2 regions of the Mycolicibacterium arcueilense genome follow, and region 1 is predicted to be linked to the other one. Evidence: riboswitches for the same ligand, from Rfam matches in the RefSeq annotation. Region 1 holds a riboswitch; the other holds the start of a gene.
What was found. A riboswitch is a leader RNA that binds a small molecule or an ion and turns the genes downstream of it on or off. The one in region 1 is predicted to bind cobalamin.

Region 2: linked by a shared signal. The riboswitch ahead of metE (5-methyltetrahydropteroyltriglutamate--homocysteine S-methyltransferase) and the one ahead of AC4LGL_RS03360 (CbtB domain-containing protein) in region 1 are both predicted to bind cobalamin.

The regions. Positions count from the first base shown of each region.
Region 1 covers NZ_JBZTYL010000006.1:66,721-70,194, reverse strand. Annotated here, with positions in the region: gene AC4LGL_RS03375 (hypothetical protein) at 1-19, shown strand, start outside; gene AC4LGL_RS03370 (histidine phosphatase family protein) at 51-605, opposite strand; gene AC4LGL_RS03365 (CbtA family protein) at 621-1,385, opposite strand; gene AC4LGL_RS03360 (CbtB domain-containing protein) at 1,407-1,598, opposite strand; cobalamin riboswitch at 1,573-1,765, opposite strand; gene clpC1 (ATP-dependent protease ATP-binding subunit ClpC) at 1,844-3,474, opposite strand, start outside.
Region 2 covers NZ_JBZTYL010000026.1:241,702-245,175, reverse strand. Annotated here, with positions in the region: gene metE (5-methyltetrahydropteroyltriglutamate--homocysteine S-methyltransferase) at 1-1,632, opposite strand, end outside; cobalamin riboswitch at 1,761-1,976, opposite strand; gene AC4LGL_RS25375 (sensor domain-containing protein) at 2,034-2,705, opposite strand; gene AC4LGL_RS25370 (Rv2240c family protein) at 2,821-3,414, opposite strand.

The DNA.
Region 1 (3,474 bases):
CAGTTTCGACCCCCAGTGACCTGACCGCGATTGGATTGCTGCGCAGCCGGTCAACCGCTGCGGGTGCGCAGCGTCCAGGCCTGACCGCGGAAATTCATGACGGTGCGGCTCATCGGTGCGATGTCGATCCGCCAGAACGATTTCGGTGGCGCATCGAGCGCAACCAGGATGGCCGCGCGGATCACCGCGGGGTGGGTGACGGCCACCAGCCGTCCCCGCGCCGAGGCCAGGCTGTCCATCCAGCCGCGCACCCGCTTGACGAGATCGACCACCGACTCGCCGCCGTGTGGAGCCCGGGTCGGGTCGGTGAGCCAGACCGCCAGGTCCGCCGGCTGGACGCCGCTCAGAACGGTCCCGCGCCAACTCCCGAAGTCCAGGTCGGCAAGCTGAGGTTCGACCGCCGCCGGCAGGCCGAGCAGTTCCGCGGTCTGCCGGGCCCGTTTCTCCGGCGCACAGTAGGCCGCGTCGACGACGCCGAGATCGACGGTCGCGTCGGCCTGCCGATGGCCCAACTGGTTCAGCGGTTCGTCGTTGGGGAATCGTCCGGCCGCCATGGCGTCGGTCATCGCATGCGACACCAACGACAGCCGGACGACCTCACTCACCGAGAATCACCGAAGTCACGCGCTGACGGACTGCTTCTTCTCACCGAGCACCTTCGACGCCAGCGCCCCGAACACCAACCCGATGGTCGCCCAGATCACCACCTGCGTCCCCAGCGAGTACAGCCGGAACTCGTAGAGGTCGTCGCCGGGGAACGCCGACGGGGTCTCATGGATGCCCGGCAGGATCAGGAACACCACAGCCATCGACACCACGTAGTCCGCGATACCGATCAGGCAGGCATTCCACACCCCCAGCTTCGGCGTGAGCCGACGCGCGAGCAGGATCGAGCCGACGAACAGGGCGGCCGACAGCACCACCAGCAGCACGTACAACAGGGTCCGCTGCTTGATCGTCTCGTCGAGGCTCACCGCCGGCGGGTTGGGCGGGTACTTGAGCGCGGGGACGATCCACAACGAGACCAGCATGCCGCCGGCGGTCAGCGCCGCCAGTGCTCGCGCCGAGAGGCTGATCCGGCCGTATGCCACGCAGAACACGACTGCCAGGAGCGCGCCCATCGCCACGCTGAAGATCAGGACGCCGAGACCCATCCCGATGTTGGATTGCACGCCGCGGGTGAACACCTCGGCGCCTTCGCCGCCGTGGGAATGCCCGCCCGCACCGTGTGCGTGTTCGGCGGCCTCATGCGCCGCGCCGACACCGTTCTCGAAGTCGATGGCCCGGCCGATGACCGGTTCGATCAGCAGCTTCGCCCAGAGGAAGGCGAGCACGCCTGCTAGGGCGCCGGCCAGAATGCCGCGCCCGATGAGTTGTCTTTCCATTTGTCCGGTTTCTCCGCTGCGTCAGTGGCAGGGGAATCCGAGCAGGTGGCGGGCATCGTGCACGAACTCGTGCACGTAGGTGTTGTTGCCGAACACGGACGTCGCACCCTGATCCATGCCGACGAAGTAGAGGGCCAGCAGGGCGACGAACGCCGACAGGGTCAGCCAGAGCACCGCCTTGGTCGCCGACAGGTCGATCGGCCGGGCATGCACCTTGCGTGCGTCAGTGGAAGTCATCTACGTGCCTTTCCGGGAATTCGCGTCCCAGTCCGTGTCATGACAGGTCAGGGTCTGACTTTTACAGTGGCGCGGCCGTCTTGGATTCTCACCAAGTTCCTTTGCCTGTCGATTACAGCAGCATCCTAACTACCGCGCAGGAGTTCTCCCTAGGGCAGGTGTGAAACAGGTATGAAAAATGCCCCCGCCATTTGCGGCGGGGGCATTCTTCGTCTTGGACCTTATTCGGCCGTCGCTGCGGCCTTGGCCAGATCCGGACCGTCGGAACCGGCCGCCTTGGGCGCACCGGAGAACGTGAACTTCGCGTCCTCCCCGGCGCCTTCGCCGTCCCAGCCCTCGACGTCGACCGTCACCAACTGGCCCGGGCCGAGCTCCTCGAACAGGATCTTCTCGGAGAGCTGGTCCTCGATCTCGCGCTGGATGGTGCGCCGCAGCGGGCGGGCACCGAGCACCGGATCGAAGCCACGCTTGGCCAGCAGGGACTTGGCCTTGTCGGTCAGCTGCATCTCCATGTCCTTGGCCTTCAGCTGGTTGCCGACCCGGCCGATCATCAGGTCGACCATCTGGATGATCTCGTCCTGCGTCAGCTGGTGGAACACGATGATGTCATCGATGCGGTTGAGGAACTCCGGCCGGAAGTGCTTCTTCAGCTCGTCGTTGACCTTCTGCTTCATCCGCTCGTAGTTGTTCTCGCCGCCGCCCTGGCTGAAGCCGAGTCCGACCGCCTTGGAGATGTCGGACGTGCCCAGGTTGGAGGTGAAGATCAACACCGTGTTCTTGAAGTCGACCGTGCGGCCCTGACCGTCGGTGAGACGACCGTCTTCCAGGACCTGCAACAGGCTGTTGTAGATCTCCTGGTGAGCCTTCTCGATCTCGTCGAACAACACGACCGAGAACGGCTTGCGACGCACCTTCTCGGTGAGCTGGCCGCCCTCCTCGTAGCCGACGTAGCCCGGAGGGGCACCGAACAGCCGCGACGCGGTGAAGCGGTCGTGGAACTCGCCCATGTCGATCTGGATGAGCGCGTCGTCGTCGCCGAACAGGAAGTTGGCCAGCGCCTTGGACAGCTCGGTCTTACCGACACCGGACGGACCGGCGAAGATGAACGAGCCGGACGGGCGCTTCGGGTCCTTCAGACCGGCACGGGTACGGCGGATCGCCTTGGAGACGGCCTTGACGGCGTCCTCCTGGCCGATGATCCGCTTGTGCAGCTCGTCCTCCATGCGCAGCAGGCGCGTGGTCTCGGCCTCGGTCAGCTTGAACACCGGGATGCCGGTCCAGTTGCCGAGCACCTCGGCGATCTGCTCGTCATCGACCTCGGCGACAACGTCGAGATCGCCTGAGCGCCACTGCTTCTCACGCTCACCGCGCTGAGCGACCAGGGTCTTCTCCCGATCACGCAGGCTCGCAGCCTTCTCGAAGTCCTGCGCGTCGATCGCGGACTCCTTCTCCCGGCGGGCGTCGGCGATCTTCTCGTCGAACTCGCGCAGGTCTGGCGGAGCGGTCATCCGGCGGATACGCATCCGGGCGCCGGCCTCGTCGATCAGGTCGATCGCCTTGTCCGGCAGGAACCGGTCGTTGATGTAGCGGTCGGCCAGGGTGGCCGCGGCCACCAGCGCACCGTCGGTGATCGAGACGCGGTGGTGCGCCTCGTAGCGGTCCCGCAGACCCTTGAGGATCTCGATGGTGTGCTCGACCGTCGGCTCACCAACCTGAACCGGCTGGAACCGGCGCTCCAGGGCAGCGTCCTTCTCGATGTACTTGCGGTACTCGTCGAGGGTGGTGGCGCCGATGGTCTGCAGCTCGCCACGGGCCAGCTTGGGCTTCAGGATCGAGGCCGCGTCGATGGCGC
Region 2 (3,474 bases), on a different contig from region 1:
CGCGTAGGTAGCCCAGTCAACCGTCATCGGCTGCTGACGAGTGACGTCACCGAACAACACCGGCGGACGTACGCAACGGCTGCCATACGACTGGACCCACCCGTTCTTGGTGGCGAAGAAGCCGTCGAGCTGCTCGGCGAAATACTGCACCATGTCGTTGCGTTCGGGTTCACCGTGCACGAGCACGTCCAACCCGAGCTGCTCCTGCAGCCGGATCACCGATTCGACCTCGGCCTCCATCCGGTAGCGGTACTCGGCCTCGTCGATCTCGCCGGCCACCAGCGCCGCCCGTGCCTTGCGAATGTCGACGGTCTGCGGGAACGAGCCGATTGTGGTGGTCGGCAGAGACGGCAGACTGAGCCGCTCATCCTGCGCCCGGCGACGTTCGGTGGCGGCGCCGCGGCTGATGCCACCCGCCAGGACGGACTGCAGCCGAGCCCGGACGCTGTCATTGTGCAGCCGGGGATCGCCGGCCCGCGACGCGGCCGCAGCGTTGGATGACTCGATCTCGGCGGCGACCTTCTCTTCGCCGTCGCGCAGCGCTACCGCCAGAGTCGCCACCTCGAAGACCTTCTCAGCGCCGAATGCCAGCCAGCTGCGCAGCGCGTCATCGAGACCGTCTTCCGGATCGAGGGTGTAGGGCACATGCAGAGTCGAGCATGACGTCGAAACTGCAACTGCCTTGGCATTTCCGCGCAGTGCCGTCAGGGTGTGCAGCGCGTTTTCAAGATTCGTACGCCAGATGTTGCGCCCGTCGACCACGCCCGCCACCAGCAGCTTGTCCGCAAGCTCGGGGACCGCTGAAAGCGCCTTGGCAGATCCGGCCACCAGATCGATGCCAATCCCTTCGACCGGCGTCCGCGCCAGAGCGGGCAACGCATCGGTGAGTTCACCGAAGTAGGTGGCGACGAAGATCGCCGGCCGCTTCGCCAACTCAGCCAGCCGGGTGTAGGTGCGCTCAGCCAGCTCGGCAGCATTGTCGAGGATGTCGGTCACCAGGACGGGTTCGTCGATCTGTACCCACGTGACTCCCTTGCCGGCGAGCACTGCGAGCAACTCGGCGTACACGCCGACGAGCTCATCCAGCCTGGAGATGGGAGCGTCGGCACCCTCGACCGCCTTGGACAGGGCGAGGAACGTGATCGGGCCGACAAGCACCGGTCGAGCCGGAACACCCTGGGCTGCAGCTTCTTCCAGTTCACCGAGCACCTTCGCCGGATTGAGCGCGAAGGTGGTGTCCGGTCCGATCTCGGGCACGATGTAGTGGTAGTTGGTGTCGAACCACTTGGTCATTTCCAGTGGCGCGATGTCGTCGTTCCCGCGCGCAGCAGCAAAGTAGCGGTCGAGATCATCGGCAATGCCGTGGACACGGGCCGGCAGGGCACCGACCAGGACTGCGGTGTCGAGCACCTGGTCGTAGTAAGAGAAGTCGTTGACCGGGATCGAATCCAACCCGGCCGCCGCCAGTGCCTTCCAGGTGTCGCGCCGCAACGTGGCGGCTACGGACTCCAGTTCGGCGCGATCGATTCGCCCGGCCCAGTACTTCTCGACGGCACGCTTGAGTTCACGATTGGGCCCGATTCGGGGTGACCCCAGAATGGTGGCGGAAAAAGGTATTGCGGTTGTGCTCATGACGAGGTCCTTCAACGTACGAAGAGGATGGCCACCGCCAGGAGACACCGACCGAACGCGACCACCCGCCACGAGTGAGCCACTTTCGGCCACTGCCCATTCCGCGAGGCGATGAACCACCGGACGCGGCGCGCCCGGTACGGCTGGCAGGTCTTCGGACTCACAGGCACGCACGAAACCGTGCACCTACTGGCCGTCGCTTCCCAGCCGCGCAATCCTGCGTGCCAGTGCTGATGACGGCGGTCGTTCCTGCATACCGCTGCGGGACAGTCCCGGATTCTCACCGGGTTCCCTCTCGCGTCGCATCTCAATCAGCCTGCGACGCTCGATGTCGGCACCGTAAACGCCCCAGTGCCGACAAACCAACTGCGTGGCTCAGACTACCCCGTGGTCAGCACCGCTCATCGAGGCATCGCGGCCTTGATCTTGTCCACCACATCGGCGGCCTGGGTGACCGAGGATCCGGCCGGCTTGCACGCCTGGATGTCCATGACGAGGTTGGCGGCGGCGGCCAGCGCGCGCTGGCAGTCGCGGGTCTGGTCACCGTCGACGCGGGTGAATGGCAGGGTGAGTTCGTCTTCGGTCTGTGTGAGCGCCCCGCTCTTCCAATTGGGCAGCGGTTCACCGTTCAGCGTGATGTTCACCTTGTGGTCGGTGCACTTGGACCACCGTTCCGCCGACTGAGCAAGGAAGTCGTCGGCGTCCTGCGCAGACGGAAAGATCACCACCGACTGCACCAGCAGGTTGTCCCAGTTGTCATTGTCCGGCGACCGGAGCAGCACCTGGCGCATGGCGGCCCAGTGATCCCCGTAGATGGCGGACTCGTTCACCTGCCAGGCACCGAGGCAATTCAGATTGGGGAGCAGGTTGCGATGGTCGCTCATATCGGTCACGGGTGGGTGCGCCGTCATCCCCTCGGTTCCCATCAGGCTGTTGACCTCTTCGGTGCTGAGCAGCAGCCCCTCGAGTGCCGACTTGGGCACGTCCTTCGGCCCCTGGACCGTGTCGCCGTTGCCGGAACAACTGGTGGCCATCAGCACGAGTGCAACCAACGAGATCACGAGCCGGATCACGGTAATCCTTTACTGCAGGCACGGTGCACCGCGCGTCGGGTGGGTGAATGTTCGAAGGTGGCAGGTGCCGGCCAGGCCGCGATTACCCAATCATTCCAACGTGATTGGCGTTTCGTCAGGCGTGGGTACCCGCGGCGGCACAGGCCATCTGCGCGTTGTTGGCATCGTTGTTGAGCTGGGTGGCCGTGTCGTTGAGCGATTGACCGCCGGTCCGCAGCCCCATCTTCAGCAGCAGCTTGGTGGCACCGAAAGACCATGAGCGCATCGGGTTGGCGATGTCGGGCGACAGCCCCGGCGTGCCTGCGGCGTTCATCGCCGACGCGGCAGCTTCACGCAGCGCCGTCCGGCCGCTGGTGTTCGTCGTGCTGATGGTCGGATCCCCGTAGTCGGGGCGTTCCACACCTTCGATCGAATCGGCGAAATCGCCGTAGTAGGTCGATGCCGAGTCGAGCGCGGTGGCGAACGTCGAGCAAGCCGTAACCGCAGGCACGCCAGGGTCATCCGTGCTCGCAACCGGCACCGGCACCGGACCTGCAACCGGTGCACCCGCCGCCACCGGCGGCAGCTCGGGCACACCGGGCGCCGCCGGCCCCGGTGCGCCGGCTTCATCGCCGGGTTCCGCGAACGCTGTGGGCACGGCACCGAACCCAATGCTGAAGGCAATGAGCAGCGATGCGATGCCTCGCTCGTACACCTGAGACGACCTCAACGATTCCTCCGTCAGTCGGATAGCAGTTCGGCGCCGGGCGCCACAGTTGACGTCCGCGCC